DNA from 3 places in the Methylobacillus sp. DLP286 genome. Region 2 is predicted to be linked to each of the others. Evidence: riboswitches for the same ligand, from Rfam matches in the RefSeq annotation. Region 2 holds a riboswitch; each other region holds the start of a gene.
The links. A riboswitch is a leader RNA that binds a small molecule or an ion and turns the genes downstream of it on or off. The one in region 2 is predicted to bind cobalamin.
Positions count from the first base shown of each region.

Region 1: another riboswitch for cobalamin. It lies ahead of ACWXTG_RS11605 (TonB-dependent receptor domain-containing protein); the one in region 2 lies ahead of nrdA (class 1a ribonucleoside-diphosphate reductase subunit alpha).
Region 3: another riboswitch for cobalamin. It lies ahead of ACWXTG_RS11480 (TonB-dependent receptor); the one in region 2 lies ahead of nrdA (class 1a ribonucleoside-diphosphate reductase subunit alpha).

Region 1 is NZ_CM153145.1:2,435,953-2,445,925, reverse strand. Features, by position in the region: gene ACWXTG_RS11635 (ferric uptake regulation protein) at 1-316, opposite strand, end outside; gene ACWXTG_RS11630 (EVE domain-containing protein) at 380-838, opposite strand; gene ACWXTG_RS11625 (DUF2237 family protein) at 906-1,265, shown strand; RNA gene ssrS (6S RNA) at 1,288-1,468, opposite strand; gene ACWXTG_RS11615 (cell division protein ZapA) at 1,542-1,850, opposite strand; gene ACWXTG_RS11610 (hypothetical protein) at 1,847-2,047, opposite strand; cobalamin riboswitch at 2,165-2,387, shown strand; gene ACWXTG_RS11605 (TonB-dependent receptor domain-containing protein) at 2,504-4,375, shown strand; gene ACWXTG_RS11600 (hypothetical protein) at 4,450-5,019, shown strand; gene cobO (cob(I)yrinic acid a,c-diamide adenosyltransferase) at 5,016-5,630, shown strand; gene ACWXTG_RS11590 (cobyrinic acid a,c-diamide synthase CobB) at 5,635-6,912, shown strand; gene ACWXTG_RS11585 (cobaltochelatase subunit CobN) at 6,909-9,973, shown strand, end outside.
Region 2 is NZ_CM153145.1:426,399-436,371, reverse strand. Features, by position in the region: gene ACWXTG_RS02065 (TonB-dependent siderophore receptor) at 1-1,798, opposite strand, end outside; gene yfaE (class I ribonucleotide reductase maintenance protein YfaE) at 1,927-2,340, opposite strand; gene nrdB (class Ia ribonucleoside-diphosphate reductase subunit beta) at 2,337-3,470, opposite strand; gene nrdA (class 1a ribonucleoside-diphosphate reductase subunit alpha) at 3,651-5,927, opposite strand; cobalamin riboswitch at 6,078-6,290, opposite strand; gene ACWXTG_RS02045 (thioredoxin family protein) at 6,481-6,804, shown strand; gene ACWXTG_RS02040 (hypothetical protein) at 6,826-8,022, opposite strand; gene ACWXTG_RS02035 (LysR family transcriptional regulator) at 8,142-9,053, shown strand; gene crcB (fluoride efflux transporter CrcB) at 9,094-9,480, opposite strand; gene ACWXTG_RS02025 (Gfo/Idh/MocA family protein) at 9,677-9,973, opposite strand, start outside.
Region 3 is NZ_CM153145.1:2,411,339-2,421,311, reverse strand. Features, by position in the region: gene ACWXTG_RS11505 (hypothetical protein) at 1-723, shown strand, start outside; gene ACWXTG_RS11500 (hypothetical protein) at 756-1,733, shown strand; gene ACWXTG_RS11495 (DUF6644 family protein) at 1,823-2,320, shown strand; gene ACWXTG_RS11490 (DUF6644 family protein) at 2,343-2,816, shown strand; gene ACWXTG_RS11485 (hypothetical protein) at 2,816-3,406, shown strand; cobalamin riboswitch at 3,436-3,647, shown strand; gene ACWXTG_RS11480 (TonB-dependent receptor) at 3,857-5,947, shown strand; gene ACWXTG_RS11475 (PepSY domain-containing protein) at 5,970-7,400, shown strand; gene ACWXTG_RS11470 (hypothetical protein) at 7,387-7,995, opposite strand; gene ACWXTG_RS11465 (pyridoxamine 5'-phosphate oxidase family protein) at 8,160-8,579, shown strand; gene ACWXTG_RS11460 (hypothetical protein) at 8,605-9,066, opposite strand; gene map (type I methionyl aminopeptidase) at 9,063-9,851, opposite strand; gene ACWXTG_RS11450 (ParD-like family protein) at 9,851-9,973, opposite strand, start outside.

The DNA.
Region 1 (9,973 bases), 970 kb from region 2:
TGGTGCTGACCAAGTGGCCATGGTGCTCTTCGCCATCGTTCAGCTCATACACGGCCTTGTTGTTGCCCAACTGGCTTTTCTTCAAGAGCCCAGTCTGCTCGAATTGCGCCAATACGCGATACACGGTAGCCAAGCCGAACTCGGAATGCTCGGTGATCAGGATCCGGTATACATCTTCAGCCGCCAGGTGGCGTTGCTCGCTGTTACGGAAGATATCCAGCACCTTGAGACGTGGCAACGTGATTTTCAGGCCACTGTTTCTCAAATCCTGATGCGGATCCCCTACTCCGTCTTCTTTTTTCGTTCCCACTATCATCTCCTTAATCAATTGAATCCTGACGCCGCAATAGCATATCACGCATTGGGATGATGCCAAGCATCAGGCAAGTAGTTTCATGATGAACTCCCAGTCCCTGGGGTCCACCGGCGTAATCGAGAGCCGGTTGCCGCGCTGCAGGATGCGCAGATTCTGCAGCTCCGGCGTTTCACGCAATTCTTTCAAGCTCAACAAGCGCGTCTTGCGCACCAGCCTCACATCCACATTGAACCAGCGCGGACTCTCCGGCGTCGCCTTGGGGTCATAGTACTTATGGCCCTCGATAAACTGCAGGCGGTCGGGATAAGCCAGCTTGCTGACTTCGGCAATGCCCACGATGCCAGGTTCCGCACAATTGGAATGATAGAACAATACGCCATCGCCGACCTTCATCTGGTCTCGCATGAAGTTGCGCGCCTGGTAATTGCGCACCCCGTACCAATCTACCGTTTGATCGGGGAAGGAAGCCAGGTCATCGATCGACACGTCGGATGGCTCGGATTTCATCAACCAGTAACGCATGAAATTCTCAAATCAACACAGATTCCGTATCATAACCCGAGTCGCATTCAAATTCAGAATCTCCAGCATGGCCCGCAACGTCCTTGGCACTACATTACAACCTTGCAGCATGGACCCGATCACCGGCTTCACACGCAGCGGCAGCTGTGAAACCGGGCCCGAAGACATCGGCAGCCATACCGTGTGCGCCATGATGACCGAGGAATTCCTCGCATTCTCGCTTTCTAGGGGAAACGACCTCAGCACACCGCGGCCGGAATACGGCTTCCCCGGGCTGACGCCGGGCGAGCGCTGGTGCCTGTGCGCATCGCGCTGGCACGAAGCCGCCGAGGCAGGCTATGCCCCGCCAGTGGTGCTGGAAGCGTCCCACGAGCGTGCATTGGAGATTGTCAGCCTTGCCGACTTGGAATACCACGCCTTGAGATAAGGACCTTGAGAGCCTGAAATGGGAGTTCCCCGCAAATGCCATCCGGACCGGCATCCTGAACCTGTACGGTTCAAGTGGTAACGACCTAAAGCTACGTTAGGTACACCCGCATCGGAGCGCGCACACTGTTACTTAACAGACCGAAACCAAAGCCAAATTTATGGTTCAAGGAATCTATGGCCCGAACAGCACCGCAGGGAACAAAGGGAAGAGGACGGGATCATCCGGCCTCTGAAAACTTGTGGCAGTTGAACTGTCTTGGATTAAAAAACCGCTTTAAAACAGCTGGTTTTGATCGTCGCCGACGGCAGTATCAATCTGCTCCTGCATGGAAGCAATTCTACGCTTTAAATCGCCAATGTCAAAACCGCCGGCATCCGTCGTCAATAGCTCATGCGCGATATTGAGCGCCGCCATGATGGCAATCTTCTCGGCACCGACCACCTTGCCGGTATCGCGGATTTCGCGCATTTTCTTGTCGAGATAATCGACCGAGCGCAACAAGGCCTCGCGCTCATCGTCAGTACACGCGATCGTCAGCTCGCGCCCCATGATGCTGACATCGACGCCACGCACGCTGCTCATACGGTTCCCTCCGGAAGACGCTCGATCAGGGCCTGCAGCTTCTGGCTGGCAAGCTCCATGTTTTCCTTCATCTGCTTGTTGTCATCCTGGGAGCGCACAAGCTCCTGACGGAGCTCAAGATTTTCAGCCCGCAACAATTGGCATAGGGATATCAGCCGCGTGAGCTTTTCTTCCAACGTGATCAAATCAGCATTCATGGCGCCACTATAATTGCAAAATCAGCACATGGTCAACTGCACCCAAGAATTTATGGCATGTTTACAATATCTTATATTGAAAACTTATTTCACCGCATAAAGAGCGAATCATTTATAATCAATAGCAAGTTTTGAGGTGTCCTTGGCCTGTTCATGGCGCAAGGGTGAAACTGGGAAACAGGTGCGTGGCATCCCGACGATGCGATCCACAATGCCTGTGCTGCCCCCGCAACGGTAAGCAAGCCGGTATGCCAACATGCCACTGTGAGAAGTTTTCATGGGAAGGCGGCATATCACTGATCTTGCAAGCCCGGAGACCGGCCTGAAGACGACTAGGAAGTGCTGCGGGGATGCGGCTGACCGATGACCATCCGGCGACGGATCATGCCCTCTGCACACTCTCATTCGTTACCAGCTCTTGCGGGGCCGCGAGAGCCTTATGGAGTTTGCAGTTTGATGTTCCGATTTTCCCTGGGCACCGCCCTTGCCGCAATCTATTCCCTACCCCTGGCGGCCAATGCTGCCGATCTCCGGCTGGAAGACACTATTGTCACGGCTTCGCGTACTGAACAGAAAAGCAGCGAGGTAATCGGTGATGTATCCGTCATTACAGCCGAGCAAATACAAAAGGCTGGTCAGTCCACGCTGGCAGAGTTACTGGCGATGCAGCCTGGCATCGAAATGAGCAGTAACGGCGGCGTTGGCAAATCGACCAATATCTACATGCGCGGCGCCAACACTGCGCACACTCTGATTCTGATTGACGGCGTACGCATCAGCTCTGCCACTACCGGCGAAACTGCCATTCAACACATTCCCCTGAGCCAGATTGATCATGTGGAAATCCTGCGCGGACCGGCCAGCAGCATGTATGGAGCTGACGCCATTGGCGGTGTCATCCAGATATTCACCAAGAAAGGCCAAGGCGCGCCTAAATTCAATGCATCAGTAGGACTCGGCACCTACGGTACGGCAATCGGTGAAGCAGGCGTAAACGGCCGCATAGGCAATACCAGCTACAGCCTGCAAGGCGGCATGACCCATGTGCATGGCATCAATGCCGTTCGCAACAAAAATGCGGTCAGTTATAACGCAGATGCCGATGGTTTTCGCAACCAGAACCTCAGTGCGAACATCAGCCAGCACCTCACGGAAAACCACGAAATTGGGCTGAACATTCTCGTGACCGACAGCCGGAATTTCAATGATGGCGGATCCTCACGCACTACCGCCAGATATGATTACTTCCTTGACCAGACCTTGTCGAGTTATACCCTATTCAGTAAAAACCGTTTCACCGATGCATGGGCCAGCACATTCAGCATTGCAAGAAGCATTGACGATCTATCGTCCTACACCAAACGTCCGGCATCAACTACCGAAAGCATGATCAAGACCACCCAGGATCAATACATCTGGCACAACATATTGACTACGAAAGCCGGGGTATTCAACATCGGCGTGGAACGGCGGGAGCAGAAAGTCGAATCCAACGCCACGCCCGCCCTGCTGGTGACGGAGCGGGATATCCAATCCTATCTCGCCGGCTGGCAAAGACAATTTGATCAACACCGCGTCCAGATCAACCTGCGCAATGATGACAACTCCCAGTTTGGCAACAAAACCACTGGCAATATCGGCTACGCCTATCAAATCACACCACAGTGGAAAGCCAACGCCAGCTTTGGCACCGCTTTCGCCGCGCCAACATTCAACCAGCTCTACGCTCCCGCGACCGCTTTCGGTGGCGTGACTTATGCCAGCAATCCCGACCTCAAACCTGAAGAGTCCCGCAACAAGGAAATCGGATTGCAGTATGAAAACGGCCAGCATGCGGCCGGCGTGTTGTATTACCACAATGATATCGACAACCTGATTACCCGCACGGCATCGGGCAACTTCCGGCAAACAGTCAATATCGACCAGGCAAGGTTACGAGGCCTCACATTGAATCTGCGAACATCAATTGCAGGATTTATTATTAGAGCAAATGCTGATTTCCAGCGTCCTGAAGATGCCGGCAATGGCAACCTGCTACCTCGCAGAGCAAAAGAGCATGGGGCACTGTCTCTCGCCAAATCATTTGGCGCTTGGGAGTGGGGAAGTGAAATTATCACATCCGGTCATCGTTTCAACGATACGTCCAACACTGAACGCCTCTCCGGCTATACCCTGGTCAACCTATACGGCAACTACCGCATCAACGACGACTGGTCCGTGAATACGCGCGTCAACAACCTGTTCGACCGCAAGTACGAATTGGCGAAGGATTACGGCACGTTTGGCGCCAACCTGTTTGTATCCGTGCGCTATGCGCCTACGCTGTAAATCCTCTGGCGGCTGCGGATTTCGGTTAAAATTCAGTGTTTTTGATCATTGACCCAGCCCTAAGGAAGACAACCATGCTGACACTCAACAAGAATCACCAGATCATGATCGGCCTCGTACTGGCCGCCTTGCTCATCGTGACCCGCGGCCATCATTTCGCCGCGATCAACCACCTGCCCAGCGCATCCTGGGCGATATTCTTCCTGGCCGGGGTCTACCTGCGCCCGGCCTGGACATTCCCTGCCCTGCTCGGCCTGGCCGCCGCGCTCGATTTCGCCGCCGTGACCTGGGGCGGCGTGGACGGCTTCTGCACTTCGCCGGCCTACGGCTTCCTGTTGCCTGCCTACGGCAGCCTCTGGCTCGGCGGCCGCTGGTTCGCCAAACGCTACCAGTTTGCCTTCAAGCGCCTTGCCACGCTGGCAGCCACTGTCGTCGCCAGCAGCTTTGTCTGCCACCTGTTCTCCAGCGGCGGCTTCTATTTCTTCTCCGGCCGCTATGCCGACCCCACCCTGGCCGAATTCCTGCCGCGCATCGCCAAGTACTACCCATCCTCGCTGGGCACGTTGGCGTTCTATGTGGCGACTGCCGCCATCATCCATATTGTGGTGAAAGCGCTATACGCTGACAACAAACGAACCGCATGACCGACCAGAAGAAACCAGACCTCAACCAGCGCCATTCAGAGCGGATGGCGCGCAAGAAAACCATCGTTGACGCCAAGATAGAGGCCGCCCGTACCGAACGCGGCCTATTACTGGTCAATACCGGCAACGGCAAGGGCAAGTCCACTTCCGCCTTCGGCCTGCTCGCCCGCGCCCTCGGCCACGGCATGAAAGCCGTGGTGGTGCAGTTCGTCAAGGGCCGTTCCGACACCGGCGAGGAAGCCTTCTTCCGCAACCAGCCCAATGTCGCCTGGCACGTGATGGGCGAAGGCTTTACCTGGGAAACCCAGAACCGCGAGCGTGACGCCGCCGCCGCCCGGCAAGGCTGGCAGGCCGCGCAAGCCGCGCTCAAGGACGAAAGCGTGGGCGTGGTCATCCTCGACGAGCTCAACATCGTCCTCAAATACCATTATCTCGACCTGCAGCAAGTGCTGGCCGACATCGCCGCCCGTCCCGCCATGCAGCATGTGGTCGTCACCGGCCGCGCCGCCCAGCCCGAACTCATCGAGCAGGCCGATACCGTCACCGACATGACCATGGTCAAGCATGCTTTCAAGAACGGCGTGCAGGCGATGCCAGGGGTGGAGTGGTAAAGTCATGGCAGCTAGTCGCCCGGCGTTGCTGCTGTCCGCACCAGCCTCCAACCAGGGCAAGACGCTGGTATCCGCCGCCCTGGCGCGTGCATGGCGCAACCAGGGCCTGACAGTACAAGCCTTCAAGTGCGGGCCGGATTTCCTCGATCCGATGATCCTGCATACCGCGACAGGCAGGCCGGTTTACAACCTCGACCTTGCCATGTGCGGCGCGGACGACATCGCGGCCCGGCTATACCAGGCCGCGCAGCAAGCCGACGTCGTCCTGGTGGAAGGCGTAATGGGCCTGTATGACGGCAGCCCGAGCAGCGCCGACATCGCGGCACGGTTCCAGCTGCCCGTTGCGCTCGCTATCGACGCGAGCGGCATGGCGCAGACTTTCGGCGCATTGGCTGCGGGGCTGTTTGCCCATCGGCCTGAACTCATCCCCGCAGGCGTGATCGCCAACCGCACCGGCAGCGCCGGGCATGGCGTTTTGCTGCGCGACAGCCTGCCACCGGATACTCCCTGGCTGGGCGCATTGCAGAAACAGGAAACGCTCGCGTTGCCGGAACGGCACCTGGGCCTGTTCCGCGCCGATGAAATCGACGGCCTGGAGCAGCGCATCGCGCAGGCCGCGGCGTTGCTGACGGAATCAGGCGCGTTGCCCTTGCCGCCTGAAACCGTTTTCGCGCCCCTCCCCCCTGCCAACGATGTGCAGCGATTGCTCGCAGGCAAAACCATCGCCGTCGCGCGCGACGAAGCCTTTTGCTTCATCTATCCCGCCAACCTCGATTGCCTGCATGCGCTGGGGGCGGACACCATCTTCTTCTCGCCGCTGCATGACGAGGCATTGCCGGCAGGCATAGACGCCGTCTGGCTGCCGGGGGGCTATCCCGAGTTGCACCTTGCAACGCTGGGCGGCAACCACGCCATGCGCGCGGCCCTGCAGCAGGCTTGGCGGCAAGGCCTGCCGATATTGGCCGAATGCGGCGGCATGATGGCGGTGGCGAACAATATCGACCGACAGCCAGGCTTTGGCCTGCTGCCCGGGGATTGCAGCATGCAGCCGCGCTTCCAGGGGTTAGGCGTGCAATTCGCCGAATTGCCGGAAGGCAGGCTGCACGCGCATACCTTCCATTATTCCCGCCTGGACACCGCATTGCCGGTATATGCGCAGGCGACCACCCAGCGCGGCAAGCCCGGCGAAGCCGTCTACCGCCACGGCAGACTCACGGCGAGCTATCTGCATTTTTATTTTCCTTCAAACCCTTCGGCAGTCGCCCGGTTATTTTCCGAATGAAATATTTCTTGCGCTCAGCCCTGTGCGGGATTTGGCTTGTCATCGGCCCAGCGCCTGCCCAGGCCGCCACGCTGTTCGGCGTAGTGTCCGACCGCACCGCGCCTGCCGCCGCCATGGCCGCACAGCAGGCGTTGCAGCAATCCGGCAAGCAGGACCGCATCATCCTGCGCACGCAATCCCAGGTGCTCGCTGCCGACAGCAAGACCCTGCAGCGCTGGCTGCGCGATGCCGATGCGGTATTCGCCGTGGCGGTCTACGGCGAAGCATCGCAGCAATTGCAAAGCCAATTGCAACAGCTTGGCGCTAGTAAGCCGCGCAATTTCATCGCCTTCAACGGCGAAAGCGCCCTGTCGCTGCAAAGCAGCTGGCAAGGGGAAGCCGTCAGCAGTTTTTCCCACGCCAAGAGCCTGACGCTGACGCAGAATAATCTTTCTGAAAAAGTCGCCAACCTCGCGCAGCAGCACGCCGCCGCGCGGCAATGGCTGGGCCTGCACGACCTCTGGCAGGCTGGCGGCAACGGCAACCTCAGCGCCTTTATGCGCTATCTGCTGCATCCTTCCGCCAGCCTGCCAGCAACACGGCCCGAGCCGCTGGTGCGCTTGCGCCAAGGCGGCAAGGAAGCCAGCCAGCCCAAGGTGCCGGGCGATGGTAAATCCATGCTGGCTGTGCTCGACCTCAGCACCAGCGACCCGCAAGCCGCGGATGCGATCTGCGCTGCCAGCGAGGCGCAAGGCCAGCCCTGCATAGCCATCATGGCGCGCTGGGGCGAGGCCTCACGCGACGCCATCGCCAACCTGAAAACCTTGCTCGCGCCTGCCACACCCAGCGGGCTGGTGGTGTTGCAGGACTTTGTCGTCGGCGCCGCCGAGGGCCGCGAAGCCGTGACCGAGCTGCTGGCCCAGCTCGACGTGCCGGTGTACAAGGCCATCCGCCTCACCGACCGCGAGGCCAATGCCTGGCAGCTGTCGGAAGACGGCCTGCCGATCAACTCGGTGCAATACCGCGTCGCCATGCCGGAAATCCAGGGCAGCTCGCAGCCTCTGGTCGTGGCCGCCGCCGGGCCTGCCTCCATAGACAAGCTCACCGGCGTCGAACTGAAGCTGCCGCAGATCTTGCCTGCCGAGGTGCAGTCGCTGGTCAGGCGCAGCCTCAATTGGCAGCGCCTGCGCAACACGCCCAATGCCGAGAAAAAAATCGCGCTGATCTACTACAACCATCCCCCCGGCCGCCAGAACATCGGCGCGGACAACCTCGATGTGCCTGCCTCCTTGTTCGAGACGCTGCACGCATTGAAACGCGCGGGGTACGATACGGGCGAACTGCCGGCCTCGCCCGAAGCGCTGCTCGACCTCATGCAGAAATACGGCGTCAACCTGCCGGAAGACCAGGCCGAGCTGGCCGAGATGAGCCGGCACGTGAACAAGCTCGACAATGCCGCCTACCTCAACTGGTTCGGCACCCTGCCTGCGCAAGTGCGCGGCGAGATGGTGGAAGGCCCGCTCGGCAAGCTGCATGCCGACCTGGTGGCGGCGCAGCGCGCCGGGGAGATCGACATCGCGCGCAACCGCCTCGACAAGGCCATGCACGAACTGCGCCACTTGCTTGAGGGTGCGGACCATCCGCAGCGCGACAACGCGCTAAAGCAGATCGAGGCGCTCAACAATGGCTATCTGCAATGCCTGGAAAAGCACACCGACTGCAACGCGCTGGCCTTGCAGAAAACCCGGCTTGCAGGTTTGGGCATCGAGGGAATGCGCGGCTGGGGGCCTGCGCCGGGGAAGATCATGGTGCATGACCGCCAGGTCCTGGTTCCCGGCTTGCGGTTCGGCAATATCTTCATCGGCCCGCAGCCCCCGCGCGGCTGGGAAGTGGACGAGGAACTGCTGCACGCCAACACCACCATCCCGCCGCCGCACCAATACCTGGCCTACTACCATTGGCTGCGCAGCGTGTTCAAGGCCGATGCATTGGTGCATATCGGCCGCCACTCCACCTATGAATTCCTGCCCGGCAAGGCGGTCGGGCTGGCAGTGAGCGATTACTCACGCCTGATCGTGGGCGACCTGCCCGGCATCTATCCCTATATCGTCGACGGCGTGGGCGAAGGCACGCAATCCAAGCGCCGCGGCCTTGCCGTGATGGTGGACCACCTCACGCCGCCGCTGACCTCGACGCCGCTTTACGACCGCCTGCTGGAACTGCGCCAGGTGGTGGAAAGCTACGAGTCCTCCAGCTCCGAGACCATGAAGGTGGAAGCCGCGCGCGAAATGCGCCGCCTGGTGGAAGCGCTGCAACTGCGCGCCGAGTTGGAAGCCAGCATGGCCGACGTGCTGGAAGTACGCGGCATCGGCTATGAACAGACCGACGACGACCTGCTCGCGCATGAAATCGGCCACTACCTGACCAAGCTGCAGGAGAAATTCATGCCGCATGGCCTGCATATCTTCGGCAAGGATTGGTCGGAGGAATCGCTGGCATTGATGCTGGATTCCATGGCGCGCGGCCATGAGCAAGGCGTCAGCGCGGAAACCCGCGACAAGCTGGCCGCCTCGCCGCGCCTGGAAATGCAGGGCCTGCTGCATGCGCTCGAAGGCGGCTTCGTGCCGCCCGGCAAGGGCAACGACCCCTTGCGCTCGCCCGACGCCTTGCCCACCGGGCGCAACTTCCATGCCCTGGACGGCGACGTGCTGCCGACCCGCCTCGGCTTCCAGATCGGCGCCAGCATGGCATCCAAGGTGCGTGAACGCGACAGCGTGCAGGATAGCGAAGGCGTGATCCTCTGGGCCTCGGATGCGGTGCGCGACGAGGGCGTGATGGTGAGCTTCATCCTCAGCCTGATGGGCATAGAACCGGAATGGAACGCGCGCGGCATCGTGCAGCGCATGCAGCTCAAGCCCGGGACTGTGCGTCATGACGTGATCGTCACCACTTCCGGCCTGTTCCGCGACCTCTACCCCAACCTCATGCAATGGATAGATATCGGCGGCCGCCTCGCCCTCGCCGCCTCCGCCCAGGCCATCCGGGCGCAACACCCCGCCCTGCAGCCCGCGCTGGAAGAAGC
Region 2 (9,973 bases):
CGGTAACAGCAGCTTTACCTTCCAGCTCGAAACCACGTATCCTCGCATCGACCTGCGTATAACACGTATTCCCGGTTGCATCTGGGCAAACAATTGTATTAGGGACACCAGCCGTCACTACCCGATTAGCCTGCGTCAACTCATATACAGAAGCAGTGATCAAGCTATTGCTGCCTGGTGGCTGGTATTTCACGCCTGCTTCGTACTGCTTACCTTTTACAGGCTTCACATCTGCATCGTTCAGCATGGCAACGCCTAACATGCCTGGATCGAACGAGGTGGAGTAACTGATGAACGGAGCAATACCATTATCGAATTGATAAACTGCGCCAGTACGCCATGTAAACGCATGATCGTTATAAGCAAATCGACGACCATTGACGGCATTGAACATCGTATTGTCGAAGTAGTCGTAGCGACCGCCCAGACTGAAGCGCCAGTTGCCCAATGCAGCCTGCTCTTGAATATAAGCGCCTGTTTGCTTTTGATCTACATCCTGAGACCAACCCAATGTCATCGCATAGTCACCCGCACTGGTATATCTTGGATTCAACAGGGAAATATCAGTTGCAGTACCATTAGAACGTTCATTCTTCCAACTGAACCGTTGCGCATCCAATCCGAGTAACACCGTGTGCTGCAATTCTCCGGTCGCAAAATCGGCTTGCAACTGATTATCAACCGCTACGCCATCAGACTTACCTTCACCCAAAGTAGACCGACGCTGAAGTAATCCATTAGAGCCATCATTTCTTCCACCAATTACCGACTTATAGGTATTCTCAATACTTGTATATCGCAAATTCTGGCGGAACTGCCATGTATCATTGAAACGATGGTCGAATTCCCAGCCTACCGTAGACTGTTCACGATCATAAGTATTCCAGTCCTTGTCACCATAGAACGTATCGCGATCGAGACGGCCGCCAATCGCAGAGTTGAATGCCACCGTGCCGTAATATGGCAGGAACTGGAAAGTTGCTCCTCCCTTGTCACGTTGATACTGTGCCAACAATGTCAGGCTAGTCTTGTCCGAAATCTGCCAGAGCAGACTTGGTGCGAAGTAGGTCCGTTGCAAATCGTTATGTTTGATCTGGGAACCACCATCATTGAACGAACCCACCAGCCTGAACAAAACCGACTGATCGTCAGCGAGGCTGCCGCCGATATCGAATGCTGCTTTGTATTGATCGAAGCTGCCGCCTTGCAAACGCACTTCGTTGACCTGGTTTGCCGTTGGCCGTTTGCTGACAAGATTGATCATGCCGCCGGGAGTAATCTGTCCGTACACGGCGGCCGATGGTCCTTTGAGCACTTCTATACGCTCCAAACCGAAGTTGTCGAAACTGGCACGGTTCCACATGCCGCCAGCGGGTACTTTGAGACCGTCCTGAAATAGATTGGAGATACCAGCATCGGCTTCCATACCGCCTTTGATACCGCGAATGGAATAACTGTCGGCTCGGCTATCCATACCGCCGACCTCGGATCTCACGCCTGCAGTGTATGCAACTGCCTCGTTCAAGGTCTGCGCATTACGGTCGTCCAGTTCCTTTCGGTCGACAATCGAAATGGATTGCGGCGTTTCTACGACGGGCGTATCGGTCTTGGTTGAACTTTTGGTCTTCTTGGCGACATAGCTGCCGCTTTCATCGCCAGCCTTGGCGCCGACGACGGCTACTTCCGGTAATACCGAACTATCGCTATCCGCTGCGATGGCAGGCATTGCGAACAATGCGCCGACCACGAGATACACAAGCTTTGGTTTCTGGACTGCCAATATTGGAGTTTGCTTCATTGCTTTTCCCTGACAAAAGAAAAGCAGCGATTTTATTAAAAATCATTCTCAACAGCATTGGTAAATAATAATTGTTACATTTTATTTACACTTTTGTACTGATGAGTTCGGCAAAAAAACAACAATTTTTAGAATAAAGATAAATTGCTTGCCGATGCAGCGGATTTGGTGGTTCTTTTTCTACGTGTTTTCTTCGCAGGAGGCTGCTCCGGTAGAGACAACGCATCGGCGAAAAGCGGCTGCTGCACGGGGAACATGTCTTCCTGCCCTTGCCAACCCCGCAGTTCGGGCCTGAGCTCGCAATCCACCCTGACATCCGACCGGGGCACGCAACAGCACGGCAGGATTTCGTCGGCGGCAACGAATGCCAATGGTTGCTCGAGGTATTGCACCTCGCCGTCCAGCAGGCGCACCCGGCACATGCCGCAATAGCCTCCCCTGCACTGGTACTCCACTTCATGGCCGGTACGCTCGAGGCCGTCGAGCAGCGTTTCTTGGGGGATGAGGCTAAAGCTGGTGTGCTGGGTGCGGACCGTGCTCAAAGCTCGAAGTCGCCGAGATCGTCGGAGCTGACCTCGGAATCGATCTGGCCGATGAGGTAGGAGCTCAGCTCCACTTCCTGCGGTGCGACCTGCACCGTATCGGACGCCAGCCAGGTATTGATCCAAGGGATGGGGTTGCTCTTGGCATTGGGGAACGCGGCAGGCAAACCGACCGAGGCCATGCGGTTGTTGGTGATGTATTCCACGTACTGGCAGAGGATGTCGCGGTTGAGGCCGATCATGGAGCCGTCCTTGAACAAATAGTCGGCCCATTTCTTCTCCTGCTCCGCCGCGCGCTTGAACATCTCAAAGCATTCGTCCTGCAGTTCGCTGGCGATACCGGCGAACTCGGGGTCGTCCTGCCCGCTGCGCATGATGTTGAGCATATGCTGGGTGCCGGTGAGGTGCAGCGCCTCGTCGCGCGCGATCAGGCGGATGATCTTGGCATTGCCTTCCATCACCTTGCGCTCGGCGAATGCAAACGAGCAGGCAAAGCTGACATAGAAGCGGATCGCCTCCAGGATATTGACGCTCATCAGGCACAGGTACAGCAGCTTCTTCAACTCGCGCAGGTTGACGGTCTTGGTCTCGCCGTTAATGACGTGGTCGCCCTCGCCCAATTGCGAATACAGCATGGTGTAATGGATCAGGTCATCGTAATAGGCGGAAATATCGCTCGCCCGCGCGACGATGTTCTCGTTGCGCACGATATCGTCGAAGATCAGCGCCGGGTCGGAGACGATGTTGCGGATGATGTGGGTGTAGGAGCGCGAATGGATGGTTTCCGAAAACGCCCAGGTCTCGACCCAGGTTTCCAGCTCCGGCAGCGACACCAGCGGCAACAAGGCGACGTTGGGACTGCGGCCCTGGATGGAGTCCAGCAGCGTCTGGTATTTCAGGTTGCTGATGAAGATGTGCTTCTCATGGTCGGGCAGGCCCTGGTAGTCGATGCGGTCCTGCGACACGTCCACCTCTTCCGGACGCCAGAAGAAGGAAAGCTGCTTTTCGATCAGCTTTTCGAACACCGGATATTTCTGCTGGTCGTAACGCGCCACGTTGACCGGCTGCCCGAAGAACATCGGCTCTTTCAGTTGTTCGTTGTCGACCTTGGAAAAAATGCTGTATGCCATGACTTGTCCCGATATATCCCGTCAGGGCGGCGCATGGCCGCCCTGCTCTATTTAGAACGGCTAACAAAACTCTCCTGGCTTTGTTGCCCTGCCTTGTCGTACTCATTGTACTGCCTGCGGCAGAGCGCCTAGCCAGGAGCGCTTCGCTTAGTTTTGTTAGCCATTAATTAGTCCCGTTGCCTAGATTTTGCACGCGCCGCTTTCGCAGCCGTCGTCCCCAGCATCGCCGCCTTCGCTCGCGCCATCGCGGGTGTTGTGGTAGTACAGGGTCTTCACGCCCAGCTTGTAGGCTTGCAGCAGGTCCTTGAGCAATTGCTTCATCGGCACCTTGCCGCCTTCGAAGCGCTTGGGATCGTAATTGGTGTTGGAGGAAATCGACTGATCGACGAATTTCTGCATGATGCCCACCAGCTTGAGGTAGCCGTCGTTGTTGGGCAATGACCACAGCAGCTGGTACTGGTTGCGCAGGCGCTCGATCTCAGGCACCACCTGGCGCAGGATGCCGTCCTTGGACTGCTTGACCGACACCAGGCCGCGCGGCGGCTCGATGCCGTTGGTGGCGTTGGCGATCTGGCTGGAGGTCTCGGAAGGCATCAGCGCGGTCAGGGTGGAATTGCGCAAGCCGTGCGCGACGATGTCCTTGCGCAGTTGCTCCCAGTCCAGTTGCAATGCTTCCTGGCACACCGCATCGAGGTCCTTCTTGTAGGTGTCGATGGGCAGCAGGCCTTGCGAATAAGTGGTTTCATTGAACGCGCCGCAAGGGCCGAACTCGCGCGCGAGCTGCACCGAGGCCTTCAACAGGTAGTACTGGATCGCCTCGAAGGTGCGGTGGGTCAGCCCCAGCGCCGCATCGTCGGTGTAGCCGGTGCCGTTCTTGGCGAGGTAATAGGCGTAGTTGATCACGCCCACGCCCAGCGAGCGGCGCTTGTCGGTAGCGTTGAGCGCGGCCTTGACCGGGTAATCCTGGTATTCGAGCAAGGCGTCCAATGCACGCACGACGAGATCGGCCAGCCCTTCCAGTTCGTCGAGGCTTTCAAGCGCGCCGAGGTTGAACGCGGACAAGGTGCACAATGCGATCTCGCCGTTCTCGTCGTTGATATCCTCGAGCGGGTGCGTCGGCAGCGCAATTTCCATGCACAGGTTGGATTGGCGCACCGGGGCCAGCTTGGGGTTAAACGGGCTGTGGGTATTGCAATGGTCGACGTTCTGGATATAGATGCGGCCCGTGCCCGCCCGTTCCTGCATCAGGAGCGAGAATAGGTCCACTGCCGGCAGCGTGCGCTTGCGGAGGCTGTCGTCCGCCTCGTATTGCGTATACAGGCGCTCGAACTCGTCCTGGTCGGCGAAGAAGGCGTCATAGAGGCCGGGCACGTCGTGCGGCGAGAACAGCGTGATGTCGCCGCCCTTGATCAGGCGCTGGTACAGCAGGCGGTTGATCTGCACGCCGTAGTCTAGGTGGCGCACGCGGTTTTCCTCGACGCCGCGGTTGTTCTTGAGCACCAGCAGCGATTCGACTTCCAGGTGCCACAAGGGATAGAACAAGGTCGCCGCACCGCCGCGCACGCCGCCCTGCGAGCAGGACTTCACCGCCGCCTGGAACAACTTGTAGAACGGCAGGCAGCCGGTATGCTGCGCCTCGCCGCCGCGGATCTCGCTGCCCAGCGCGCGGATGCGGCCCGCGTTGACGCCAATGCCCGCGCGTTGCGAGACGTATTTCACGATCGCGCTGGTGGTGGCGTTGATGCTGTCCAGGCTGTCGTCGCACTCGATCAACACGCAGGAGCTGAACTGGCGCGTCGGCGTGCGCACGCCGGACATGATGGGCGTAGGCAGGGAAATCTTGAAAGTGGACACCGCATCGTAGAAACGCTTGATGTATTCCAGGCGCGCCTTGCCCTCGTACTTGGCGAACAGGCTCATCGCCACCAGGATATAGAGGAACTGCGGGCTTTCGTAGATTTTCTTGGTCACCCGGTTCTGCACCAGGTATTTGCCTTCCAGCTGCTTCACGGCGGCGTAGGAGAAATTCATGTCGCGCCAGTGGTCGATATGGTCGTTGAGCTCGTTGAACTCTTCACGGCTATAGTCGGCGAGGAGATGCTGGTCGTACTTGCCCATCTCGGTGAGCTTGGTGACGTGGTCGAACAAGTGCGGCGGCTCGAACTGGCCGTAGGCAATCTTGCGTAGGTGGAAAATCGACAGGCGCGCCGCCAGGTACTGGTAATCCGGCGTATCCTCGGAGATTAAGTCCGCGGCGGACTTGATGATGGTTTCATGGATGACGTCGGTACGAATCCCGTCGTAGAACTGGATATGCGATTTCAGCTCGACCTGCGATACCGATACGTTGTCCAGTCCCTGCGCCGCCCAATCGATCACGCGATGGATCTTGTCCAGGTTGATCGGTTCCCGGCGACCATCCCGCTTGGTGGCATTCATGGATTCATACTTTGTCATCTAAGGCTCCCTGTCAGGAAGCAAGGCATCCTCATGACCACGCATCGATTGCCGAGGCAACCGAGCAACAATCACAAAGCAGCATGACGGGCAAGGCGCCGACGCATCAGCGCAATACCCTATCCGGCCGAGGACACCCCGCCTCAAACGTTATGAAAATGATCTACGGCAGGTTTCCTGGCTCCCAGGTCCACATGACCGGCCTGTCTTCCCGGGCCTCACACTTTCAGGCCCAGTGACCCTTGTTGGCATGCCACTCACTGGTTACAGTTGCGGGGGCAGCTGCGGCTTGGCAAGGCACCGCCCTGCGACCGCATTCCCTTTTTCCGACTCAATCGAACAACCGTCGAACACCGTAGATGGGATGGACTATAGCGCAATAAAATGTGCTTGTGTACACTCAAAAACACTAGATATTGTTTTTTTGAGATATATGCAGGATTTTTAAGGGGAATTTTTTTGCGAATTTTTTACTCGGATTTTGGTCATTCATGGACACGGCCACCATGCCACAATCCCCTATCATGAAACGCAAGTTCCGCCAAGCCAGATAATGAAACCAGCCCTGAATCCAGAACCAAGCCGCGACGATATCGATGCAACGCCGGGATGGTTGTTGCTGGAGTTCGGCGCCAGCTGGTGCGGCTTTTGCCAGGCGGCGCAGCCTTCGCTCAGCGCGGCATTACGGCAATTCCCCGCCCTGCGTCACGAACGCATCGAGGACGGCAGAGGCAGGCGGCTGGGCCGCAGCTTCAAGGTGAAGTTATGGCCTACCTTGATCCTGTTGCGGGGTGGGACGGAAGTCGGGCGCGTGGTGCGCCCGGAAAGCCGGGAAGACATCTCGGCGCTGCTACAGGCGCACTTGCCTTCATCCTAACAATCCAGCGCTACACCCTTTTCAAGCCACCGGTTTACGGGCTACCAGGACAGTCAGATTGTCATCGGCCTTCACGCAACAAGCGTGACGCAACCGCACAGCGGCGTCGGAGACCAGCAAATCTTCGGCAATACTGGCCTCGCCTTCATTCAGGCCGCGCGCCAGCGCGACCACCTCGGCAATCTTTTCATCGGCAAAGGCCAGGCAGGACCTGGTTGCCGCATCCATCGCCTGCTCATGCGCCAGCGTCGCCGGCACATGCAGCAAGGAACAGCTGGGGGCTACCCAAAGCCTGTCGCCGAGCTTATGCGCCAATGGCTGCAACAGACCGAGGCTCTGCCTCAGGTCATTGCGCAAAATGCCACGGCCGTCCACGATGCCGGCGGACAATATCCAATGCCCAGGCAAGGCATTGAGCCATGGCGCCAATTGCTCAGGCGCACTGACCAGGTCGAGATGAATGCCGTCCACTGGCAAATGCGTGACAAAGCCTTGATAGCGGGCGACATTGCCGAAATAGGTGCCGAGCAATATCGCCGGCCGCTGCGTGCGGAACCAGGCATATGCGCGTTCGAAAGCGCCCAGCCATGCATCATCCAGGTCCAAGGCTAGAATGGGCTCTTCAAGCTGCAGGCAGGCAATCTTGCGGTGGTACAGCTCCTTCAGCAAATGCGCATACTGTTCCGCCAGCCTATCCAGCAGCTGCAAACGGTCGCAGCCATCCGCGCCGCTCAAATACAGCAGGCTGACAGGCCCCAGCAACGCCGCCTTGACCGGCATGGAACGCGCCTGCGCTTCGTCGAGCTGGCTCAGGAATTCATGGGCGTTGATCGTGAAGCTGGTATCCGCATCGAGCTCCGGCACGATATAGTGGTAGTCGGTATCGAACCACCTGGCGGTTTTCATGGCCGGTTGGACGGCATTGCCGCGCGCCAGCGCAAAATAGTCATGTTCGGATAAAACGCCCTGAAAGCCAAATCTTCTGGGAATCGCGCCGAACATCACCGCATGGTCGAGCACGTGGTCGTAAAATGAGAAATCCCCTGCGGTGATGAAGTCCAGCCGCTTTTGCTTGCTCCAATGCCGCTCCCGCAGACCCTTGCCTATTTCCTGCAATCCCGCCGCAGTCAGGTCGCCCTTCCAGAACGCCTCCAGGGCGTATTTGAGCGCACGTTTTTCACCGATGCGCGGATACCCGAGAATATGTGCGCTTGCCATACCCAATGCCTTGCTTGAATTTTTAACGAAACCGCGAATTTTCCGGCAGGCAAGCAATTTAAAAAAGCGAAAGTTTTTTTGGTAAAATTGAATTCATTTCATATCTATCCAAGCTTCTTATGCTGGAAATCCGCCACCTGAAATCCTTGATCGCGATTGCCGACACTGGAAAACTGGCCCATGCCGCAGAGCGGGTCTTCCTCACGCAATCCGCGCTCTCGCACCAGATCCGCGTGTTGGAGAAACATTACGACACCACCCTGTTCCAGCGCACCGCGCACGGCATCCGCTTCACGCCCGCCGGGGAACGGTTGCTGGCATTGGCAAAGGAAATGCTGGAGGCACAGGAAAAGGCCGAGCGCGACCTGATCCGCCTCAAGAGCGACCAATCGGGGGAGTTGAGGATCGTGCTGGAGTGCCACACCTGCTTCGACTGGCTCACCCCGGTAATGGACGCCTTCCGCCGCGCCTGGCCGGAAGTCGAGCTGGATTTGGTGGCCGGTTTCCATAGCGATCCCTGGCACTTGCTGCACGACGGCAAGGCCGATCTCGTGATCGGCAGCCTGCCGGAGAAACAGCGCGAACTCGGCGCGATTCCGCTATTCAAGTTCGAGATCATGGGGGTGTTGCCGCCCGAGCACGAGCTGCGCAACAAGCCGCGCCTGATGGCGGAAGACTTCGCGGGACAAACCCTGATCACCTACCCCGTGCCGGAAGAGCGCATCGACGTCATCCGCCAGGTGCTCAAACCTGCCAATATCGAATTCAGCCGCCGCACCAGCGAGCTCACCATCGCCATCATGCAATTGGTCGCCAGCCGCCGCGGCATTGCCGCCCTGCCCAACTGGGGCATACAGAGCTACGTGGAGCATGAGTACGTGATTGCGAAGCCCATCGGCCGCAAGGGGCTGTGGTCCGAGCTGCATGCGCTCGGCATGCCGGACGTCATGGCAAGGCCCTACACGCACGACCTTGCACGCATCATCCGCGATACCTGCGCGGAAAGGCTGAACGACATCAGGCTGCTTTGAACCTTCCGCTTGCCGGCCGCGCCTCAGCCGGACAATGCGTTCAAGCCTGCATCGCAATCTTGGCCAGCTCGAAACCGAGCCACATCACCGCCAGCCCGACGACGATGCTTGCAACGACGTACGCGGCAGCAATGCCGATATGGCCTTCGCGCAGCAATACCATGGTTTCCAGCCCGAAGGCGGAAAACGTGGTAAACCCGCCCACCAACCCGGTAAAAAGCAGGACGCGCATATCGGCTGAAATGAATCCCTCCCTCGAGGCAAGCCCGGCCAGGATTCCAATGATGAGGCAGCCGATGATATTGACAGTGAAAGTGGGGAACGGGAACCGCCAATCCAGGCTGTAGCGCAAAACCAAGCCTGAAAGCTTGAAGCGTGCAACTGAGCCGATTGCGCCCCCCAAGGCCACGAGCATTAGCTGATTCATCACATACCTTTCAAAAAGCGAGTTTGGAAAATTGGAGCAGGAATTATATCGGCCGGCAAGCCTGACCAGGCGGCGGCACGGAAGGCGGCCTGGGCCTGCTGCAGGACAGGGTCGAGCGATCCTGCCTCAGCTACCCGGCAGGAAAGGCCCGTAGACCGTATAACGGCAGGGCCGTTGGCGGCCTGCCGTTCCCGGCTCAATCCTGGGAAATCTCGACCCGCTGGCCTTGCGCGGCGGATTGCATCGCCGCCACGATCGCCTTTGCATTGCCACGCGCATCCGCTAGGCTGAGGAACGGCGGCTTGCCGTTGAGCACGCAATCGCTGAAATGCTCGATTTCGAGGATGAAATGGCTGCTCGCGGGCAGGCGCTCTTCCCAGAAGCGGCCATCCTCGGTCCACCAGGTGATCACCGGCACGTCGCCCGCCTGCTGCCAGACGGTGTGACATTTCAGGCCGCCCTTGCTGCCGGTCACCTGGTATTCGGAGCGGCG
Region 3 (9,973 bases), 1.0 Mb from region 2:
CTGGCTTTCATCGCGGGCCATGCCCTGGCGAAAGATGATATTCCCAGGCTGAAGGGCAAGCCGGATTTCTCCGGCATCTGGCAAACGACCAGCGCCGCCAATTACGACATCGAGCCTCATGCCAAGCGCATCGACGCGCCTCCCGGCCCGGGGATAGTAGAAGGAAACTTCATCCCTTACTTGCCCAAGGCGCTTGAGCAAAAGAAGAAAAATTTTGAAGCGCGCGCCACTGCCGACCCGGCTACCAAGGGCTGGACACTAGGCACGCCACGGGGCATTTATTATCCGGAACCGTTTCAAATCCTGCAGAGGCCGGAAGACTTGACCGTCCTGTTTCAGTTCGGGCATTCGGTACGCACCATTTTCACCAATGGCACGGAACACCCTGACGACCCGAATGATTATTGGCTGGGGGACTCGCGCGCCCATTGGGAAGGCGACACCCTTGTGGTGGACGTCAAGCACTTCAATGACAAGACCTGGCTGGACAATGCGGGCAATTTCCACAGCGATGCCCTGCATGTGGTGGAACGCTGGACGTTCCTCGACAAGAACACCATTGAATACAAGGCCACGCTGAAAGACCCCCAGGTATTCAGTCGGCCATTCAATATCAGCGTCATCCTTCATCGTCACCGCGAAAAGAATTTCCAGTTGATCGAGGATTACCGCTTCACCCTGGATTACGACCAATACTATCCGCCCAGGCCCGATAGCAAGTAACCCGGGATAGCAAACAGAACAGGTAACTCAGCATGAATCCATGGAAACCTAGCCTCAAACCCGCTGCCTATATTGTCATCAGCGCCTTGTCATTGCTTTCGTTGACAGGCATGGCGGAAGACAAAAAAAGCGAACCGACGCCGGCTCCCCGCCAAAACAATAGCGGTATAGACCAGGAAAGCTCATTCCCCAAGATCGCCTCCGGCAAATGGACCGGTCCGGTCCTCCCGGACGGCCAGCCGAATGTACAGGGATTTTGGTCGAATACCATCGCCAACCATAATAACTTCACCGACCCGCAAGGCGGTATTCCCGGCTCTGGCCGGCAGCCGAAAACGCCTCGCGACCAGCGCGCTCCCAGCAGGGTGAGCGATCCCGCCAACGGGGAAGTGCCTTTCCAGCCCTGGGCCCTGGAAAAGGTAAAGGAATTCCAGGCGCATTTCCATGACCCGGTAGAGCAACAATGGGTGGAGCCCCTTGCCAGATGCGCGCCGGGCGGCATCCCGAAGTCTTTTTATTGGCATGGCTACGAAATCCGCCAATACCCGGGTTATGTATTGTTCTATTTCGGATCCGGCACCCGCTTGATCCACCTGGACAACAAACCCCACCTGCCCGACAACATCAAGCTCTGGAATGGGGATTCCCGAGGGCACTGGGAAGGCAATACCTTGGTGGTGGACGTCAAGAACCACAACGGCAAGGCCTTGTTCGGGCGTACCGGCGAATTCATCAGTGAAAACGGCCATATCCAGGAACGCTTCATCTTCAGTCCTGACGGCAACCGCTACAACTATGAAGCCGTTTTCACTGATCCCACTGTCTATACCCGCCCATTTACCGTCACCATCCCGGCGCGCAAATGGACCGAGAGGGACGAACCCAACGGCTGGCATTTCGAGACGCGCCATGCCAAGCATAAGGGCAAGGAAATCATCGTGGAAAGCGATGAGCGTATTTGTGCGGAAAATAATGCCGCATTCGGCATGGGGGCCGCTGCCAACCAATAGGCCATTGCGCTACATACGCACATGAAGCGCTTGTTCAACGATCGTGCCATCCCGCCTGGGAAACACGATGTAATATTTAAAAGGCGACAATGTCAGTCTTAACCTTTGCAGAACTGCTTTACGATTCCGAAATCGGGACTTCCCTGCGTGAATCGCTTTTTGCCTTCCCTATTGTCGAAGGCGTACACCTGATTGGACTTGCGCTTTCCGTAGGGCTGCTTTTTTTCATCGATTTGCGCCTTGTCGGCGTTTTGTTCCGTAATGTGCCGATCCCGCAAATACTCCAGCAATTGCGGCCTTGGCTGCTCGGCGGCTTTGCCGTGACCATGACGACCGGCGCCCTGCTGTTTGCAGCCGCGGCGCCCAAGCTCATCGTGCTGCCAGTCTTCTTGTGGAAATTGTCATTCATCGCCTTGGCGGGGCTGAATGCCGCATGGTTCGAGTTCAAATGGGGCCGTCATGCGCATGACTGGGGTCATGGTGCATCCGCCATTCCGGCCGGGGTCAAGTTTGGCGCCTGGGCATCGCTCATCCTGTGGAGCCTGGTCGTCATTACCGGCCGCCTGATTCCTTACCTTAGCTATTAACCGGATTCCAACGGCAGCCATCATGACCAGTCTCGAACTATTCAACGCCATTCAGAACAGCAGCATCGGTGTTTTCATCGGAAAACAGGACCGCATGCTGTGGGCCGTGGCCCAGATCATTCATATTGCGGGCATTATCCTATTGCTGGCGCCGATTGTGCTCGTCAGCTTGCGGCTGTTTCGCTTCGGCCTTTATCAACAACCATTGCCTAAACTCGCTCGGGAAAGCAACCGGCTGATCTGGCTGGGCTTGGGCCTGTTGCTCTTTTCAGGCTTGCTGATCTTCATCCCCGCGGCCTTGCACTATCATGACAATCCCGTATTCTGGATCAAGCTATACCTGATCCTTGCTGCATTGTTCTTCCAGTTTACGCTTTATCGCATCGTCACCCGGCTCGAGAAGCCGAATCCATGGCTGGGTGGATTCACTGCTGTGTTGACTCTCGTCTTATGGTTTGGCGTGGCATTTGCAGGCCGCTTCATAGGCTTTGTCTAATGGTGAAAAAGCCCTTCCATTTCCTGCTGCATATTGGATTGCTTATTGCACTAGGGCTTAATCTGGCCGGCTGCAACAAGCCTGACGCGAAGGAGGAAGCAGCAGCATTCAAACCTGGCGCCTCCTTGCAGGAAATCATGCTGTCGATCATCGACCCCAATGCCGACCATGTGTGGAATTCCGTTTCCATCATCATTACCGATAAAGGCGTGGAAGAACACAGCCCCAAGACCGACGAGGAATGGGCCGAAGTGCACCAGCACGCCATTACCCTGGCAGAAGCCGCCAACCTGCTCTTGATCACCGGCAGAAAAGTAGCCCATGAAGGTGCGGAAACATCCACCCATCCCGTAGAGCTGGGTGCGGAACACATCGAACAGGCGATCGCTAAGGATCGGGCAGCCTTCATTGCAAGTGCGCACCTGCTTCACACTGCGGTGTATGAGGCCATTATTGCCATTGACAAGAAAGACCCGGACGACCTCATGCGTGCCGGGGAGCATATCCAACAGGCATGCGAAGCTTGTCATGCGAAATTCTGGTATCCGGATGAAAAAACGCCAACTTTTCCTTCTCTTTCCGGGAGCTAACATTGATTGATTTAACAACGAATAGAAATTAACATTTCTGGGCTTACGGTTTCTCCCTGCCACAGTCAGGGAGAATAATAGGGAATCCGGTGAAGACACGACGATCGTAATCCGGAACTGCCCCCGCAACTGTAATCGGTGAGTCTGTTTGCCACTCTTGCCACTGGATAATAATCTGGGAAGGCTACAAACAAGACGATGACCCGAGAGTCAGGAGACCTGCCGCAAGTCAGCTATGTTGTTCGAGCAAAGGCGGGGTGCCTGGAATCGGCGAATGTTCACCATTTTCATTCGACATTATTGATGAATTGCAGATTTGGGTTGCCATCCGCGGCCTCAAGTCGAATTGCCGTTGCGGCTGCTTTGCATGCATTTCTCTCCCTGCTCCGACCATATGGCTGATTTACACATGACAGTTTGTCATGCTGAACCATCAATTTGGGAGCAATAATGAAAAATAGCAACTACATCCTGGCAACAGCCTTAATGGCCATATTCTCCAGCGGGGCGCTGGCGGAAGATGCTACCTTGGAAGAAGTACAAGTCAAGGCAACACAAGACAAGCCCGGACTTAACCTGAAAAAGAAAACCGTCACCGGCAGCCGTCTTGGCCTGTCTGCTCAGGAAACACCAGCCAGCGTAGAAAGTCTGGATGCGCAAACTATTCGCCAGCGCGGCGATATCACATTGCGTGAGGCAGTGACCCGGACTACTGGCATTACGGATATCAGCACGCCTGGCAACGGTCAATCCTTCTCGTCTCGCGGTTTCACTGGCAACAACTCCGTTGCGCAGGCAGAAGACGGTGTACGCTTAATGACTGGAGCTGGGACACTGACCTACCCCTCGGATACATGGGGCTATGAACGCATCGAAGTCTTGCGCGGCCCGGCCTCCGTATTGTTTGGCGATGGTGCGGCAGGTGGCATTGTCAATAGCGTCCGTAAACAGGCAAGCCGTGAAGCATCCATTGAAGCGCTCGTTGGTGCTGGCTCCTATGGCGCTTATCGTGCAGCATTGGGCGGCACTGGTGCCATTGGCGAAATCGGCGCATTCCGTATTGATGCGTCCGTATTAGGTGGCGACGGCTATATCAGCCGTGGTGATTACGACAGCAAAAAACTCATGACTTCATTGCTGTTCACACCTACGGACAACCTCAGAATTGGCTTTACTCTGGATCATGCAGAAGATTCCCCTACCGCAAACTATGGGTCTCCTCTGCGCTATGGAAAAATCACGCATTCTCTTCGTAGCAAGAACTACAACGTAGCCGATAACAAAATGGATTTTGAGGACACGCGCGCACGTGCCAAGATTGAATGGGAAATTTCAGAGCGCCTGAAACTACGTAATGAAACTTATTGGTTCAAATCTGACCGCGAATGGCAAAATGCGGAAAGTTATACCTTGAATCCCGTAGCCGGCACAGTACGCAGGGGTACTTTTCTCGCCATCACTCACACCCAGAAGCAAATTGGCAATCGCCTGGAAATCATTCACGAAGACACATTATGGGGTCATTTGAACCGTTTTTCTGCAGGATGGGAAATCTCAAAAACCGATTTCCGGCATGCAAGCAACTCCGGCAATAGCGCAACTGACGTCATTCCTGTAGCTGGATATACCGGCACTTTCCTCAGCACGACTTCAGTTTTGCGCAATTACGATGCAGATCTCAAGCAACAGGCTTTCTTCCTTGAAAATGCGTGGAATGCAACCGACCGCCTCAAATTGGTTGCCGGAATACGCCGCGATTACATTGATACTGAACGGCGCGACTATCGTGGCGCAGCAGATAGTGACAAACAATTCACTCCTGAAACCTGGAGAGTCGGAGCAGTATTCGACTTGACTGCAGATACTTCGCTCTACGCCCAAACCAGTCGAGGAACCGATCCGATCACAAACCTATTGGGACTCAACCTTGCCAATGGCGAATTCGACCTGACACGTTCACGTCAGGCCGAAATTGGTATCAAACAAGCATTGCAGAACCTCAAGGGAGAGTGGTCTTTGGCTGCCTACCATATCGCCAAGGACAATATCATTACCCAAGACCCCGTTACCCCTTCCATTTCCGTGCAAGGCGGTCAACAATCCTCGCGAGGAATTGAATTCTCCACCACGTTGTACCCTGTTGAACACTGGCGTCTGGATTTCAATGCTGCATTATTGAATGCGAGATATGATGAGTTGAGAGAAGGTAGCACCGGCATTTCACGCGCAGGCAATACCCCAACCAATGTCCCAGAAAAAGTGGCAAATGCTTGGCTCTATTATCAGGCATCTGAATGGGAAGCTGGCATAGGTGCGCGTTATGTAGGCAAACGCTATGCAAACAATGCCAATGAGATTACCCTTGCGGGCTATACCGTGTATGACGCAAGCGCGGCCTGGCATGTCAACAAGCAAATGACGCTACGCGCCAATATCCGCAACCTGACTGACAAATTCTATGCAGCATTGGCCTACGGCAGTACCCAGCAAATCATCGGCGCACCGCGCCAGCTCGAACTGACTGCGGAATTCCGTTACTAGGCTCCTGAGTACGTACAGCACCATGAAACTCTTCACCATGCGCAACCTCCACCTCTGGCATCGCTGGCTGGGGATAGCGCTTGGGGTGCTGGTGCTGCTCTGGTTCATTTCCGGGGTGGTCATGCTGTTCGTGGCCTACCCCAAGCTCATGCAGGAAGAACGGATTCCCCGCCTGGAGGCGGTTGCACCTGGCTTGGTGCGCATAGCGCCGGCCCAGGTGGGGGTCATGCTAGGCGGTGAGCCGGACAAGCTCCGGCTTGCCATGCATAATGGGCGGCCGCTTTACCATGCCTTATACCAGAACACTTGGCATTCCGTCTGGGCAGACAGCGGCGAGAAGCTGAGCGTCACGCCCCATGACGTCCGCATATCTGCCCAGGCATTCCTGCCTGGCGCATCCATCATCAATACAGAATTGATCGAGCGCGACCAATGGTCGATCTCGTCCTCTCTCCATGCCCACCGGCCTTTGCATCGCGTGACTTTCAGCAACGGGAATGTGCTGTATTTGTCCAGCCACACGGCGGAAGTCGTGCTGGATACCTCGCGTAGCGAGCGCGCCTGGAACTGGCTGGGCTCCGTCATCCACTGGATATATTTCACTCCGCTCCGCTTCGATTATACCCAGGTTTGGCGTCAGGTCGTCATGTGGCTGTCGTTCCCCGCCACGGCGATGAGCCTGATGGGCATCTGGCTGGGAATAGACCGCCTGCGCCTGCGTCGCCGCTACAAGGGAGGCCGCATGACGCCATATCGCGGCTGGGCCAAGTGGCACCATGTTTCCGGCCTGCTCGCAGGGGTGCTGTGCCTGACATGGCTGTTCAGCGGCTGGCTGTCGATGAAGCCGTTCGATATGTTCTCGGGCAAGAAGCTGAGCGAGCAAGAATCGCGGCACTGGGCAGGAAAACCGCCGTACGGGCCGTTGCCGGCATTGCCGGCGCAGATAGGCGCGACGGAGCAAATTGGCGAGATCGAATGGATATATTTTGCTGGCAGGCCTATCCTGCTCGGCCTTGCACAGCATCGCACCTGGATGCTGGACGCCGCCAGCGGGGCGCCGCTCGCCCCGTTCGCGGCGGCAGCATTCACGGCACAGGCGGCAGGCATGCTGCCGGATGCAGGGATCAAGGCTGCCACCTGGCTGGAGCATGGCGACAGGTATTACTACGGCAAACGGTTAGAGGCTGCCTCCCCGGTCATCCGCATCGACCTGGATGACATTTCCGCCACCAGCTATTACATCGACCCGGCCACTACGCGCATCGTGGCATCGCAGGACAATAACAGCCGCACTTATCGCTGGCTGTTTGCGGCGCTGCACCGCCTCGATTTCGCACCGTTCGACAATGCCGAGATCCCGCGCTGGATCGTCGTGATCCTGTTCTCGATCGGCGGCGTCATCCTCACCGCCGCAGGCATGGTCATGGGCTGGCGCCGTCTCACTCGCGCCTAGCCGCCATGTTGGTGCAGTTGCCAGCTACCAACGGCGGGTTGCCTGAGCCCGGCCTGAGGATGGCGCCGCTGCCCACGCCGTTGGACGCCACGCAGGCCTGGAAGCCCACGCGCGTGCTGCGCGGTGTCGCCGTATTCACCAGCACTTCGCGCTGCTCATCAGTCAAAGCCAAAGCGCCGCGCTCGGAAAGCAACTGGCCGTAGGAAGGGTAGGCGCCATGCGTTTCGCGGAACGCTTCCAGCTTGCCATGCAGCTCCTGGGCGATACGGTCGGTATCCACGGGGCCATTCCGCTGCAAAGCCAACGCTTCAAGCGCCTCTTCCTGTTGCTGCTGCTCCGCTTTTCCCTTGGATACATAGTTGGCGCTGACCAGGAATAGTACCAGCAGCACCGTGTAGGCCAGGTTGATGCCAATGGCGAGGATGGCAAACAAATTGCCTTGTCCGGCGGCGCGCGATTTGAGCAGGGCGAATATCCCCACCACGACACCAAGCAACGGCACGCAGAAGACAGACAACAACAAGGCGATGATGCCGGCCTTCTTGCCTGGGTCATTTGTTTTCTTGGTTTCTGGCGATGTTTGTGCAGCGGTCATGAGGGCTGTTCCGGTCATTGAAGCAAGGTGAGATTAAACCACGCCGGCAAGCACTGTGTCCCGCCAAGATAATATACACTATATAAACGAAACGTATATTTTTGATATGATGCGCTAGTTATCCGGTTTTTTAACCAAGCAATGCGCAATACTAGGGAATACAAATGAAAATACTCAACGATTCAATTAAGGCCATGCTAGCCAAGGAACTGCCGGTTCAAGCCACGGTAAGCCAGGATGGACTGCCGGACATCGGCCCCAAGCGTTCGCTGCGGGTCTATGACGACCAGACCTTGATCTACAATGAGAACACCGGCGGCCAGACCTTGCAGAACATACGCGACGGCTCGAAAATGGCGATTGCCGTGATTGACCGCCCCGCCCTGGATGGCTACCGCATCGTCGGCACGCCCGAGCTATTCAGCGCAGGCACTGCGCCTTATGACAATGCGCTGGCATTCGCGGAAAAGAACGGCATGAAAACGCCGAAATTCGCGGTCCTTATCCATATCGACGATATCTATACATTGAGGTCCGGTCCGGACGCAGGCAAGAAAATCGACGAGCCAGCCAGCGTCAAATAAGCCCGGCCAACAAAAACCCAGCCAGTCAATTGGACCGTTCAATACGCTGCCCTGTACTGGCTGGATAGTTTCCACATTGCTGCTGGTGTGCGACCCACTCGCCCAATGCGCGCGTCATGTGCCTGGCCGCGAAAAGGCGCAAACCTTCAGGCGCGGCCACGTCTTTACATAAAGCATCCAAGCGCTGAAAAGCTTCCTGGTAATGCCCTCCCGCCAAAGCCTGCGCATTTTTCCTACGGTAAATATCGGCGAGATTATGTTGAGCAACGACATAAGCCGCAACCACCGCATCGCCGCATTGGGCGACCTCGTCATCGCCTGCGACACTGCATGCCTCCAGCATTTCCTCGGCCAGCACCAAGGCGTGCTGGTAACGGATGCCAGCTTGCACGCCATCCTGATCGAGCACGGCAGCAGCCATGCCCATCAGCTTTTCCCAGGCACGCAAAGCGCCATAAAAAGACATGCAAGCTGGAGATCGCATCATGCAATTTCCTGATAGGCCCCCAACCCATCCGGCCAATCAGTCAGCAGCTCAAATCCTTCCTCGGTCACTGCCACCATATGTTCCCACTGGGCCGACCAACCCTTGTCCTGCGTCACAACCGTCCACTCGTCCTGCAATGTCCTGGTAGCGGCCTTGCCGGCATTGACCATGGGCTCTACCGTGAAAATCATGCCAGGCTTGAGCCTGAGCCCCTTGCCCGGCTGGCCGTAATTCAGCACTTGCGGCTCGTCATGATAGACCTGGCCGACACCGTGGCCGCAATATTCGCGCACCACGCTGAACCCCTGCGCATGTGCCGCCTGCTGGATTGCATATCCCACGTCGCCCAGGGTATTGCCCGGCTTCACCTGCAAAATGCCGGCCCGCATCGCGTCATAGGCGGCCTGCACCAGCCGCACCGCCTCCGGCGCAGCATTGCCGATCAGATACATGCGGCTGGTATCGCCATACCAGCCATCCTTGATGACCGCGACATCGATATTGAGGATATCGCCATCCCGCAACACTTGCTTCCCGGAAGGAATGCCATGGCAGACCACATGGTTGACGGATGTGCAGATAGTCTTGGGAAAACCGCTATAGCCAAGGTTGGCGGGAATCGCCTTCAGCTCATACACGATATATTCGTGGCAAATGCGGTCAAGATCTTCCGTCGTCACGCCCGGCGCCACATGCTCCTTGACCATGGCAAGCACCTGGGCAGCCATTTGCCCGGCTATGCGCGCCTTTGCAACATCATCCGCCCCATGCAGCACAACCCCCATCACACAGTCCGCTTGAGGCTGATCACGGAAGCCACATCGCCCCCGGCCGGTTTCAGGGCATTGCCCACCTCGCCCCCACTCTGCTCGATCTGCAACAACAAGCGGCAGATGTCCGTATAACT